Regions from separate parts of the Limnohabitans sp. 2KL-3 genome, predicted to be linked through region 2. Evidence: predicted binding sites of a transcription regulator. Region 2 holds the regulator's gene; each other region holds the start of a gene.
The links. Region 2 encodes FNR, which switches genes on or off when oxygen is low (the NO sensors DNR and NnrR bind a similar motif). Its sites were predicted from a motif close to TTGATNNNNATCAA; they were not measured.

Region 1 (3,432 bases), on a different contig from region 2:
CGGGGCAGCACCCAATTCATGCTCAAAGGCGAAGAAGACATCCGGCGCCTGACCGGCACCGTGCTGCTCATCAACGACGCCGATGGCGTGCAATACATGATCCGCGACATGGCCGCCATGGACAAACACTCGCGCAAACTGCTCGACCGCTTCTTGTAATCCCACGTACTTCCCCCGTAGGTGCGACGCCCCCGTCGCGATCAAGCCTCGCAGACCACCACCCATCGCCCCGAGGGCGGGGCTCCCACAAAATGCAGGGCATCCCCCTGTAGGAGCGACGCCCCCGTCGCGAAAACCCTCGCGGACCACCAAGCATCGCCCCGAGGGCGGGGCTCCTACAAAATGCAGGGCATCCCCCTGTAGGAGCGACGCCCCCGTCGCGAAAACCCTCGCGGACCACCAAGCATCGCCCCGAGGGCGGGGCTCCTACAAAATGCAGGGCATCCCCCTGTAGGCGCGACGCCCCGGTCGCGAAAACCCTTGCAGACCACAAAGAATCGCCCCGAGGGCGGGGCTCCTACAAAATGCAGGGCATCCCCCTGTAGGAGCGACGCCCCCGTCGCGATAAGCCTCGCAGACAACGGAGATTCCGGTGGGCCCCTCAAGTTGTCGTTTACAAAGGCCAGACCGAACCCTGCTCGGGCACCAAGGCCCGCCACTTGATCTCGTGTTCGATGCGCTGGCGCAGCATGTCGGACGCTTCGCGCTCCCCGTGCACCACAAACACCTGACCGGGTGCACTGGGCATCTTGTGTAACCAACTGAGCAACTGGTTGGCATCGGCATGGGCCGAGGCCGATTCGATTTGCACCACCTCTGCACGCACCGGCACGTCTTGTGCATGAATGCGCACCGTGTTGCGGCCACTGGCCAGCGCTGCGCCTCGCGTCCCGGGGGCTTGGTAGCCCGTCAAAATGATCATGTTTCGGTGGTCACCCGCGTATTGCGCCAAATGGTGCAACACCCGCCCCCCGGTGGCCATGCCGCTGGCCGCCAAAATCACCATAGGACCATGCCGCCTTGCCAATGACTTGGACTGCTCAGGGGTCTCCAACATGGTGGCCGCATGGTCCATGCTGCGCACCTCTTGTGGGCTCAAACGGTGCTCACCCGGATGCCTTTCAAACAAAGCCGTGGTGTGGATGGCCATGGGGCTGTCCAGAAAAATGGGCAAGCTGTGCGGAATTTCCCCCGCCGCTTTGAGCTGTGCAATGGTGTGCAGCACGGCCTGCGCCCGGCCTACTGCAAACACAGGCACCACGGCCACACCGCCGCGAGCGGCCAGTTTTTTCAGCAGTGGCCCGAGTTCATTGAAGACGTTTTCTTTGGGGTGTTGGCGGTCCCCATAAGTGGACTCGATCAACACCGTATCGGCCTGAGGTGGCGGCTCGGGCGGGTTCATCAGTGGGTCGTCAGGCCGCCCCAAGTCGCCGGAAAACAAGACCCGTCGTCCTCCCACATCCAGCAGCAAACTGGCCGCACCCAAAATGTGCCCTGCAGGCTGAAATCGCGCTTTCCATCCCGCGATCGGTTCTAACCACTGGCCTTGTTTTTCTGCGTGCAATAGCTTCAAGCTGGCCACGGCCTCTTGTTTGGTGTACAGCGGCAGGGCTGGAGCATGTTTGGAAAAACCGTGTCGATTGGCAAAAAATGCGTCCTCTTCCTGAATGTGACCACTGTCGGGCAACAAAATGCTGGCCAAATCGCAAGTGGCGGAGGTGGCATGCACTCGCCCCTGAAAGCCATGTTTGACCAGCAATGGCAAGTAACCGCTGTGGTCCAGATGCGCATGGGTCAGCACCACCGCATCGATGTGCGCTGGGTTGACGGGCAGGGGATTCCAGTTGCGCAAGCGCAGTTGTTTGTAGCCCTGAAACAAGCCGCAATCGACCAGCAGCCGTTTTTGATTGTGTTCGATCAGGTATTTGGAGCCAGTGACGGTATCGGCTCCGCCAAGGAATGTGATGGATGCGCTCATGCCTTCCATGCTGCCCTGTCACGAAAAAAGGTTGTTTGACGCAAGTCAAACAACCCTTCGATTCGTTCGGGTCGCTCAGCCACCGGCCCGATGAAGTTTGCATGACCGCTTTTTTGTAGCAGTGCCCACGCCCCCAGCTTCCCAGTCCACAACCCATCGCCCCGAGGGCGGGGCTCCCACAAAATGCAGGGCATTGTGGAGCGACGCCTTTGTCGCGATGGACCCTTGCAGACCACCACCCATCGCCCCGAGTGGGGGGCTCCCACAAAACGTAGGGCATTGTCCCTGTAGGCGCGACGCCCTCGTCGCGATGGACCCTTGCAGACCACCACCCATCGCCCCGAGGGCGGGGCTCCCACAAAACGCAGGGCATTGTCCCCGTAGGAGCGACGCCCTCGTCGCGAGTGACCCTTGCAGTCCACCACCCATCGCCCCGAGGGCGGGGCTCCCACAAAATGCAGGGCTTGTCCCTGTAGGAGCGACGCCCTCGTCGCGATGGACCCTTGCAGACCACCACCCATCGCCCCGAGGGCGGGGCTCCCACAAAATGCAGGGCTTGTCCCTGTAGGAGCGACGCCCTCGTCGCGATGGACCCTTTGCAGACCACCACCCATCGCCCCGAGGGCGGGGCTCCCACAAAATGCAGGGCATTGTCCCTGTAGGAGCGACGCCCTCGTCGCGATGGACCCTTGCAGACCAGCACCCATCGCCCCGGGGGCGGGGCTCTCTTAGCGATGGTATTGGCAAGAGGGCGTTCATGTCGGGGCTGAAGCCGCCGACCTCAACCCTCAGCCCCCGAAAAAGCCCTTGAGCTTGTCAGTCCAGGTTTCACCGCTCGGTTGGTGTTTGCCGCCGCCCTTGGTCAGAGACTCTTCAAACTCCTTGAGCAATTTTTTCTGGTGCTCGGTGAGTTTGACGGGTGTCTCCACCGTGATGTGGCAATACAGATCGCCCGGGTAGCTGCCGCGCACGCCTTTGATGCCCTTGCCGCGCAAGCGGAACTGCTTGCCCGTCTGGGTGCCTTCGGGGATGTCGATGGCCGCTTTGCCGCCCAGTGTGGGCACTTCGATCTCGCCGCCCAAAGCCGCTTTGGAAAAGCTGATCGGCACGGCGCAGTGCAGGTCGTCGCCATCGCGTTCAAAGATGTCGTGCTTTTTCAGGCGAATCTCGATGAACAAATCGCCCGGTGGCCCGCCATTGGTGCCGGGCTCGCCGTTGCCCGCGCTGCGGATGCGCATGCCGTCGTCGATGCCGGCCGGGATTTTGACTTCCAGCGTCTTTTGCTTTTTGACCTTGCCTTGCCCATGGCAAGTGCCGCAGGGGTCGGGAATGATCTTGCCCGTGCCACGGCAATTGGGGCAGGTTTGCTGCACGCTGAAAAAGCCTTGGCGCATTTGCACTTGGCCCTGGCCGTGGCAGGTCGAGCAAGTTTTGGCGCTGGTGCCAGGCTTGGC
Region 2 (3,432 bases):
TTTCACTCTGGACGGGTTTCAGCTTTGTCGGCTATTTCACCCCGATCCGTGAATTGTCGGCTTCGGTGCTGTCCCTGGGTTTTGGCCCGTGGGAAATTTTCTGGATTCTGTTTTACAGCTTTGCCACCTATGGCAATGCGGGCTTCATGCGCGAGCAGGTGTGCAAATACATGTGCCCCTATGCCCGCTTTCAAAGCGCCATGTTTGACAAAGACACGCTGATCGTCACTTACGACGAAGCGCGTGGTGAACCCCGTGGCCCCCGCTCCAAAAAGGCCGACCCCAAAGCCCTGGGCTTGGGCTCTTGCGTGGACTGCACGCTGTGTGTGCAAGTTTGCCCCACCGGCATCGACATCCGCAAAGGCTTGCAATACGAGTGCATTGGTTGTGGTGCTTGCGTGGACGTGTGTGACACCGTGATGGACAAGGTCGGCTACCAGCGAGGCTTGATCAAGTTCTCGACACAAAACGCCATGGACAAAGGCTGGAGTTGGGCGCAAACCGTGCGTCGCATTTTCCGGCCTCGTGTGCTGATTTATACCGCTGTGTTGTGGGCGATCATCATGGGTGTGGGTGTGTCGTTGTGGCTGCGCGAGCCGTTTAAGGTGGACATTGTGCGTGACCGCGCCACCATGGCGAGGATTGTGGCGGGCGGCAAGATCGAGAATGTGTACCGGTTGCAGATCATGAATGCGGCTGAAGAGGCGCTGATTTTCCGCTTGAAAGTTGATGGCTTACCGGGTCTGGCGTTGGCCAGTGAGCCGGAAGTTCAAGTCAATGCCACCGAATCGCGCTGGGTCTCTGTGCAGTTGCAAGTGCCCTATGATGCGGCTGCTTCTGGCTCTCACCCGATTCAGTTTCACATTGAGGCGCGAAAGTCTTCCGGTGCTCCTGTTGATGCCTCGGTGGGACATTTGAGTGAAAAAACTGTTTTTCTGATTCCCCGCTGAGCGGCTTGTCCATTGAGAAAGAACCCCATGAGCAGCACTTTGAATTCGCAACCGACTGGTCAGCCCTGGTGGCGTTTTGGCATGGTTTGGATGGTGCTTGGCGGGCCAGCAGTGGTGGTGGTGGCGGGCTTGACGACCTTCTACATTGCCGCGAGCAACCCCGATCCGGTACTGACCGTGACACCACGCACCGCCACTCAAGAACGCCAAGGCATCACCCTTGCACCGGCCATGCAAGGCCGCAATCATGCGGCTACGGGTGAGTTGCCCAAGTCCAAGGATGCTTTGGGCAGTGCCGCCGCGGTTGATGGGCATACGGGCGTCCCAGCGTCGGCATCTGCCCCGGCTCCAGCACCCTCTAAACCCTGAGTGGGAAGGATAAACACCATGCGCTCACAACGTTGGATGTGGATCACTTGGCCATCCTTTTTGGTGGCAGGTTTGCTGGAGGTTTTGGTGTTTGCTTTTGTTGACCCCTTGGATCTGCACTGGTTTGGTCGGGATCTTGACCTCACACGTCAGGCCATTTACTCCTTGGCATTTTTTGCTTTTTGGGGTTTGGCCATGCTGTCCAGCGGACTGAGCTTGTTCTTGGGTTTGTCATCCACTGAAGTCAACCGCTGATCAGCCGTCTCAGTCTCAGTGGCAGGCTGAGGTGTTGTTGACCAGTTTTTGCAAGCCTTGCGTGCTCAAAATGCGGACGTGGCGTTGTTTGACTTCAACCATGCCTTCTTCGACAAATTTTGAAAAAGTGCGACTCACCGTTTCAAGTTTGAGGCCCAGATAGCTGCCGATCTCTTCGCGGGTCATGCGCAGGACCAACTCAGATTGCGAGAAACCTCGGGCATGAAGGCGTTGAACGAGGTTCAATAAAAAGGCGGCCAAGCGTTCCTCGGCCCGCATGCTGCCCAACAGCAGCATCACGCCGTGTTCGCGCACAATTTCACGGCTCATGATTTTGTGCACATGGTGCTGAAGCGCCGTCACTTCGCGGGAAATTTCTTCAATCCGGTCAAAAGGCATCACACACACTTCGGCGTCTTCTAACGCCACCGCGTCACAGCTGTGTTGGTCGTTCACAATGCCGTCCAGACCAATGATCTCGCCCGCCATCTGAAAGCCCGTGACTTGGTCGCGCCCGTCTTCTGTGGCCAAGCAGGTTTTGAAAAAACCCGTTCGAATGGCGTAAAGCGAGGTGAATTTTTCGCCGTTGGTGAACAAGGTGTCGCCCCGCTTGACTTTGCGCCGCACAGCCACCAGGTCGTCAAGCCGGTTCAAGTCATGGTCGCTCAGTCCCATGGGCATGCACAGTTCACGCAAATTGCAGTTGGAGCAAGCGACTTTGATGGTTTCGGGATTCATGGTTTATCTCGGGTAGTGCTTTGGATTTGCCTTGGATCAAGGTTTGAGCTTAAACCGAAAAATCTTTCAAAATCGCATGAGTACCTGCTCTGTGCGGGAAATCCTCTAAAACAAGTACACCCTTTGACGTGCGTCAAAACTCATGTATTTCCAAAAGGGCACAGTCACATGGATCTTTTGAAAACGTTTGAGTGAAGGGCCAAGCCATGTCTGTCATCACCCCCGAATTGTTGGTCCGTTTTGACGTGCCTGGGCCCCGATACACCTCCTACCCAACGGCGGACCGTTTTGTGGACGCCTTTGGCGAAGCCGACTACATCCAAGCCTTGGCCCACCGTCAAATGGGTGCGGTGGGCAAGCAGCCGCCCTTGTCGTTGTACCTGCACATACCGTTTTGTGAATCCCTTTGTTATTACTGTGCGTGCAACAAAATCATCACCAAACACAAAGAGCAAGCAGCGACTTATCTGCATTACCTGAACAAAGAGCTGGCGCTGCACACCCGCCATCTGGGTCGCGGCCAAGCGGTCAGTCAACTGCATTTGGGGGGCGGAACGCCCACATTCTTGAGTGATGCCCAGTTGCACCAACTGATGGCCATGCTGCGTGAACACTTTGCCTTTGTCCCCGGCGGTGAATATTCGGTCGAGGTGGACCCGCGCACCGTGGACGAAAGCCGTTTGGCAGTTTTGGCCGAGCTGGGTTTCAATCGCTTGAGTTTGGGTGTCCAGGACTTCGATCCGGATGTGCAAAAAGCGGTGCACCGCATCCAGCCCGCCGAACAAGTCTTCCAACTGGTTGCAGCGGCCCGTCGTTTGGGATTTGAGTCGGTGAATGTGGACCTGATTTACGGTTTGCCATTGCAAACGCCCGAATCGTTTGAGCGCACTTTGGCACAGGTCAATCAGCTGCGCCCAGACCGCATCGCCCTGTATGCCTACGCCCATTTGCCCGAGCGTTTCAAGCCGCAGCGGCGAATCCACGCACACGAATTGCCATCGGCTGCTGGCAAGGTGGCAATGCTCTCTCGCTCACTCGATGCCTTGACCGATGCGGGCTATGTCTATATTGGCATGGACCATTTTGCTTTGCCTGAGGACAGCTTGTCCGTGGCCAAAAG
Region 3 (3,432 bases), on a different contig from region 2:
TTTTGAACTGAAAAAATTTCTCATCGCATGTGCAAGACACGGATTTGTGCACCCTGCAAGGTGACGCCAACCTTGCCGAGAAACCACCATGGGTGTGCCATCGATCCCTTGAAACAAGTGCCTGGCCTGCCTTCGGTCGTCCGCGGCACCCAACGCTCTCACGCCTGTTGATCTGCCCATTTTTTACGCTTCGGCGACAATGGCGCACTTGTCTTTTGTCACATTCCACCCCGCATGACCCCCTTGAACTACACCCGCGCCCAGGCGCTGCCCGAGATCCTGAAAAACCGCATCGCCATCCTCGATGGGGCCATGGGCACCATGATCCAGCGCTTTAAATTGTCCGAGGCCGATTACCGGGGTGAGCGTTTCAAGGACTTCCCCAAAGACGTCAAGGGCAACAACGAACTGCTGAGCCTGACCCGACCCGACGTGATCCGTGACATCCACGAAGGCTATTTGGCCGCCGGGGCCGACCTGATCGAGACCAACACCTTTGGCGCGACCACAATCGCTCAGGCCGACTACGACATGCAGCACCTGGCCCGAGAGATGAACCTGCAGTCTGCCAAGTTAGCCCGCGCGGCCTGCGACAAATTCTCCACCCCCGACAAGCCGCGCTTTGTGGTCGGTGCCTTGGGGCCCACGCCCAAAACAGCCAGCATCAGCCCCGACGTGAACGACGCCGGTGCACGCAACGTGACTTTTGAAGAATTGCGTGCGGCCTATTACGAGCAGGTCCAAGCCCTGGTCGAAGGCGGCTCCGACGTGCTGTTGGTTGAGACGATTTTTGACACCCTGAATGCCAAGGCCGCGCTGTTTGCGATTGAAGAGTACTTTGAAGCCAGCGGTGAGCGACTGCCGCTGATCATCAGCGGCACGGTGACCGATGCTTCGGGCCGCATTTTGAGCGGCCAGACCGTGACGGCTTTTTGGCACAGCGTGCGCCACGCCCAGCCCCTGGCCATTGGCCTGAACTGCGCTTTGGGCGCGACGCTCATGCGCCCCTACATCCAGGAATTGAACAAGGTGGCGGGCGACACCTTCATCAGTTGCTACCCCAACGCCGGCCTGCCCAACCCCATGAGCGACACCGGCTTTGACGAAACGCCCGAAGTCACCAGCCGTTTGCTACACGAATTTGCCGCCGAAGGCTTGGTCAACATCGTGGGCGGCTGTTGCGGCACCACCCCTGAGCACATTGGCGCGATTGGCCGTGCCGTGGCCCCCTTGGCACCACGCAACGTGCACAGCGGGTTTTTCTACAAAGAAGCGGCCTGAAACCCCCGTTGTCCATCCCCCTGTTGGGCACTTGTTGGCCGCAGCCATCAACAGGTTCTGTCCTGTCAAAAAAGTGCTCACTTCGTGGCTCCAATTGACCCAAGTCAAAACCTGTTTCTGTAAGACCTATAGAGTTGGACTTTGTTTAACCGATACAGGAGACCCTGATGAAAATCTTATTGGCCGTGGATGGCAGCGAATACACCAAAAAAATGCTGGCCTACCTGACCACGCACGACGATCTCTTCAGTGCCAACAACAGCTACACCTTGCTGACCGTGAACCCCCAGTTGCCTCCCCGCGCTCGTGCTGCAGTGGGCAAGGACATTGTTGAAGCCTATCACCGCGAAGAGGCCGAAAAAGTGCTGGGCCCTGTCACCAAGTTTTTGGCCCGCCACGAAATCGATGCCAAAACCATGTCCAAAGTGGGGCACGCTGGCGAAACCATTTCCAAAACAGCCGTGAGCGGCAAATTCGATCTGGTGATCATGGGCTCCCATGGCCATGGCGTCTTGGGCAATTTGGTCATGGGTTCAGTGGCCACCCAAGTCCTGGCACACTGCAAAGTGCCCGTCTTGTTGGTGCGCTGATACCCATTCAGCCCTTGGATGCCCACCTTGTGCAAGATGGGCATCCCCTCCCATGGGGTACTCAGGCCCCATGAAGCCATAACCTGTGGTGATACCTCAACCCACACAATTTCAATTCCCACAGCCATCATCCGCTTTTATAGTCCGTCCGCTGGGCAGTTTTCACCCGGCACCAAGGAGTGATGGCTGATGGCGCTGGAGATGGATCGCTTTGAACAAAGCACAGAGGTCGGTCTTTTTGACATGGGCTGCATGGGTGATGTGGGGCCCCGGGCCCATTGAGCATGTCACCACAGGCCATTGATCTGCATGCGCATTGGTTGCCGCCGGTGATGGCACAGGCCTTGCGTCAGCGCCATGACCAAGTGCCGCGCATTGATGCCTTGGCAGACGGCTCAGAGCATATGGTCATGCCCTCTGGCACATTGAATTTCAACACGGACTTCACCTCGGCCTCTCAGCGATTGGCGCACATGTCACAGCTGGGGGTGGGCAAGCAAATGTTGTCCCTGCCGGGCTTGTTTGGCATCGACTGCTTGCCTTTTGACCAATCGGCTCCTTTGGTGCGCATTTTCAATGACGCTTGTGCGGGCCTGTGCCAAGCCCATCCCGAACGCTTTTGCGGACTTGCCGCACTGCCATGGGTCAATCTGCATGCGGCCGTGGCCGAACTGCGACGGGCGCGATTGGAGTTGGGCCTGTTGGGTGCCATTTTGCCGGTGGAGGCCTTTCGCAGCGAGGCCAGTGCCGCCCAATTGCTGCCCTTGTTTGAAGCGGCCGAAGACCTGGGCGCACACTTTTTGGTGCACCCAGGACTCATGCCAGACAGCGCAGCCTTGCCATTGGTCCCACCTGACCACCACTGGGCTCGGCAGGCCTTGGCGGTTCAGCACGATGTGGGGCAGGCCATGGTGACCTTGCTGTTGTCGGACTTTTTGCGCCCTTGGCGCAACATCACCGTCCAAGTGGCCCATCTGGGCGGGAACTTTGGCGCAGTGGTTGAGCGCATGGACTTGATGCAGTCTTTGCATCATCCCACACGCGCTTTGCCATCGCGCCGGACACGGGCTGTGTGGGTAGACTGCGCATCCATGGGTCCGCAGGCCCTGGAACAAGCGGTGGCGGTATTCGGTGCAGACCGTGTGGTGCTGGGCACCGATGGCCCCATCTTTGATCCGGCCAAAACTTTATCGGCCATTCGTCATTCGCGCCTTTCGGCTGCCGACCAAGCCCTGATCCTGCACGGCAATGCAGCGGCTTTGTTGGCACGCTTGTCTTGACAACCGGAGCACTGGGCTTGGGCAAGATCCATTCACCAGTTTGTCGGTGAAAGGCTGCAGCTGTCGGCCACAGCCTGTTTTTTGGGCCGGTTATGCTTGAGCCATGCCTTTGAACGACCGACTCAAAATGCGTCACCTTCGAACCTTGTTGGCCATTGCCGAACAGGGCTCCTTGGTGCGAGCGGCCAAAGCCTTGAACATTTCGCAACCTGCGGTGACCAAAACCCTGACCGAGCTCGAAGACATCACCGCTCAGTTGCTTTTTGAACGCTCACCCAAGG
Region 4 (3,432 bases), on a different contig from region 2:
ATCTGTGTCATGAAAACCTTTGCGTTTGGGAATATGCTTTGATCTCAACCCATGAACCTTTGTGTCTTTGCATCATGAAGCATATTTTTAGCGTTGAAGGCATGACTTGTGCCCACTGTGAGAAAGCTGTCTCAAAGGCCTTGTTGGCCATAGACGCGCATGCCAAAATTGTGATCGACCGCACTGTTGACTTTGTTGAAGTGTTGTCTGACTTGCCGGCTGAAAAATTCATTCAGGCCATTGAGGACGAAGGCTATCGCATCGTCCATTGATTCATTCATTTTTTTAAGGAAAACCCATGACATCGAACGTAGGCGGTATTGATCGTATTTTGCGCATTGTGCTGGGTGTGGTTTTGGTGGCTTTGGCTGCCACGGGCACAGTCGGTGCTTGGGGCTGGGTCGGTTTGGTGCCTTTGGCAACGGGCCTGTCAGGCTGGTGTCCACCGTACAGCTTGCTGGGCATCAATACCTGTAAAAACAAAAACATTTGAATTTGCCTTCAAGGGCTTTATTTTTCTTTACAAGGCACAGCGCATCGCAGACACATGGGTCCATCAGACTTCAGTCACTCCATCACTGAAAGGGTGTTTTCCATGAAATCGATTCGTTTGTCTTTGATCTCTGCCAGTTTGCTGCTTGCAGTATCTGGCATGAGTTTTGCCCAAGCGCCAGCTTCAACAGGCGCTGTTTCGGCTGCACATTCACAGACCCAGCGCCAGCATGGTGCGGATCGTCATGCCAAGCATTTGGAAACATTACATGCCCAATTGAATCTGACTGCTTCGCAAGATGCAGCTTGGCAAAGTTTTGTTCAAACCATGCAAAAACCCGGGCATCCGGTGCACCCTGATCGTGCTGCTTTTGAAAAAATGACAACGCCCGAACGCCTTGACCAGATGCAGACAATGAAGCAGCAACGTGATGCACACATGCAAAAGCATGCCGAAGCCACACGGGTGTTTTATGGGCAGTTGACTGCGGAGCAAAAAGTCATTTTTGATGCACAAAGCATGCGCCACATGTCTCGAATGCAGGGCAGCATGCATGCATCCAAACACGAGCATGGTCATCGGCATTGATCTGGCCCTTTTGATCATTGCAAAACTGCCCTGAGGGGCAGTTTTTTTTGCCCGTTTTTCCAGTCTTGACCTACATCAAATGCGCAAGATGAAGTTTGGGTAAGCTGTTTTGATGCAGTTATCCAAAACCCCTCCATCCTCCAATGGCTCAAACGGTCATGGTTTACCCCCCATCTTGCCCATTGCCATGGACCAGCCTTTGCATTGGCTGGCCTTGGGTTTCAAAGATTTTGCCAAAGCGCCATTGCTGAGTACTTTGCATGGCTTGGTGTTGGCCTTGGCAGGCTCACTCATTGCCTGGGTTGCCCATGACCGTTTTTGGTTGCTCGCTGGCGGCTTGTCAGGCTTTATGGTGATAGCCCCAGTGCTGGCGACCAGCCTTTATGCAATGAGTCGTGCCATCGAACGTGGTGAAAAGGTGAATCTGCAACTGCTGATCCGCACTTGGACCCAATGGCAACTGCGTTTTCGAAAACAACCCGACAGTTATTGGTGTTTGATTCGTTTTGGTTTGCTGTTGGCATTGGCGGCGACAGGTTGGGTCATCACTTCATCGGCGCTGATCACTTTGTTTGCACCGGTGCCCATTCACACGCCCATGGATTTCATCAGGCATGTGGTGTTGGCTGAAAACAATTTTTTGTTTGAAATTTGGCTGGGCTTAGGCGGTGTGATGGCCGCCCCTGTTTTTGCATCCAGTGTCATTTCCATGCCCTTGCTTCTGGACCGCAAAGTGAGTGTGTTGCAGGCTGTTCTCACAAGTTGGAAAGCCGTACTCACGCATCCATTGCCCATGGCGCTGTGGGCGTTTTTGATCATGGGTTTTACCTTGCTTGGATTCATGTCCTTGTTTTTGGGATTGATCCTGATCGTTCCCATGCTGGGGCATGGCAGCTGGCACGCTTATCGGCAGATGGTCAACGTCAGTGATCTTGAAGAACGCATGTCAGGGCAAGGTGATTGGTGATGTGGTCATTTTCAGAAGAACAATTTGCCTGGTTTGGTTTGACGATTGGTGTGGGCGCTTTCATGCTCTACATGCTGTTCATCATCGGACAGTTGGCTTGGGAATCCAAAGCAGGAAAATTCGGAACTTTCGTGATCTTTTTGGGTCTGGCCTTTGGCATGTTGGGTTTTGTGGCCAAAGGTGTCATTCAATGGCTGATTGATCAGTGAAAAAACCTGTGGATAAAAAATGAACAAACCATGACTTATCCACAGCTTGGTCTCTGTCTGAAAAGTTGTTCATGAATCCACGACAGTCAAAAATCGCACTCACCCACAAGCGGCAAACCTTGCTAAGTGACTGTCATCATTGGATAAAGCATCTTTATCCACAGATGAAGGCGATCCTTATCTACTATGACTAATTAAAGATATAAATCCATAGAAAGATAACAAAAAACGCAGGCACTGTTAAAATTTGTGTCTTTTGCACCTTGATGTGACCATGGCGCTCGTTTCAGAAGATCCCCTCCTGCACTGTTACGACATCAAAAGCGCTGATTTGCCTTTGGTGGCTTTGCTGCTCAAAACCACCGACATCCACAAGGTTTCTCAGGCTTTGGCGCGTCAATTGGCGGAAAGCCCCGGGTTTTTTGACAACGAACCCGTGATCATTGACCTGAGTGGCCTGTCTGCTTCGCAAGACAACACCCTGCAATCTTTGGACCTTTCGGCGCTGATGGGTGTTTTGCGTCAACACAGTTTGATGCCATTGGGCATCAAAGGCGCAGATGCTGCCCTTTTGGACTTGGCCAAGGGTCTGGGCTTGGTCAATGCTTCCGATGCCCGTGTGAAGCGCTCCATGCCCCTTGCTGAGCCTGAACCCCTTGCACCGCCTGTTTTGCAAGCGCCTGTCTTGCCACTGGGCGCATTGGTGATTGATAAACCTTTGCGCTCTGGCCAGCAGGTCTATGCCAAGGGACGTGACTTGGTGATGTTGGCGATGGTTAACCCGGGTGCCGAGGTCATTGCCGATGGCCATGTGCATGTGTATGCCACTTTGAGAGGCAAAGCCATTGCAGGCGCTCGGGGTGATACGCAGGCCCGCATTTTTGCCCAGGTCATGGAACCCGAATTGTTGTCCATTGCCGGTGTTTACCGCACCAGTGAAAATGCACTGCCCAACGATGTGCTTGGCAAAGCCGCCCATGTTTGTCTTCAAACGGGGCCGGAAGGTGACAAATTGTTGATTTCAGCTCTCAAATCCTGATTCTTTATTTGGTCTTAGAAAGTTAAACCATGACAAAAATTGTTGTTGTGACATCTGGCAAAGGCGGCGTGGGCAAAACCACGACCAGTGCAAGTTTTTCAACCGGTTTGGCGATGAAGGGCTTTAAAACAGCCGT

Region 1: a site for FNR is predicted at 2,014-2,027, ahead of AMM41_RS09030 (MBL fold metallo-hydrolase RNA specificity domain-containing protein). Genes of this name have one in related genera too.
Region 3: a site for FNR is predicted at 1,376-1,389, ahead of AMM41_RS13410 (universal stress protein). Genes of this name have one in related genera too.
Region 4: a site for FNR is predicted at 1,147-1,160, ahead of AMM41_RS13115 (DUF2189 domain-containing protein). Genes of this name have one in related genera too.

What each region holds. Positions count from the first base shown of each region.
Region 1 is NZ_CXON01000005.1:108,795-112,226, forward strand. It holds gene AMM41_RS09025 (cyanophycin metabolism-associated DUF1854 family protein) at 1-159, shown strand, start outside; gene AMM41_RS09030 (MBL fold metallo-hydrolase RNA specificity domain-containing protein) at 614-1,978, opposite strand; gene dnaJ (molecular chaperone DnaJ) at 2,767-3,432, opposite strand, start outside.
Region 2 is NZ_CXON01000014.1:25,001-28,432, reverse strand. It holds gene ccoG (cytochrome c oxidase accessory protein CcoG) at 1-950, shown strand, start outside; gene AMM41_RS15465 (nitrogen fixation protein FixH) at 978-1,319, shown strand; gene AMM41_RS15460 (hypothetical protein) at 1,338-1,574, shown strand; gene fnr (fumarate/nitrate reduction transcriptional regulator Fnr) at 1,590-2,312, opposite strand; gene hemN (oxygen-independent coproporphyrinogen III oxidase) at 2,519-3,432, shown strand, end outside.
Region 3 is NZ_CXON01000010.1:83,041-86,472, reverse strand. It holds gene AMM41_RS13415 (homocysteine S-methyltransferase family protein) at 235-1,281, shown strand; gene AMM41_RS13410 (universal stress protein) at 1,449-1,871, shown strand; gene AMM41_RS13405 (amidohydrolase family protein) at 2,156-3,151, shown strand; gene pcaQ (pca operon transcription factor PcaQ) at 3,279-3,432, shown strand, end outside.
Region 4 is NZ_CXON01000010.1:10,685-14,116, reverse strand. It holds gene AMM41_RS13135 (heavy metal translocating P-type ATPase) at 1-11, opposite strand, end outside; gene AMM41_RS13130 (heavy-metal-associated domain-containing protein) at 75-272, shown strand; gene AMM41_RS13125 (YgaP family membrane protein) at 299-493, shown strand; gene AMM41_RS13120 (Spy/CpxP family protein refolding chaperone) at 548-1,081, shown strand; gene AMM41_RS13115 (DUF2189 domain-containing protein) at 1,194-2,048, shown strand; gene AMM41_RS13110 (DUF2788 domain-containing protein) at 2,048-2,257, shown strand; gene minC (septum site-determining protein MinC) at 2,532-3,296, shown strand; gene minD (septum site-determining protein MinD) at 3,326-3,432, shown strand, end outside.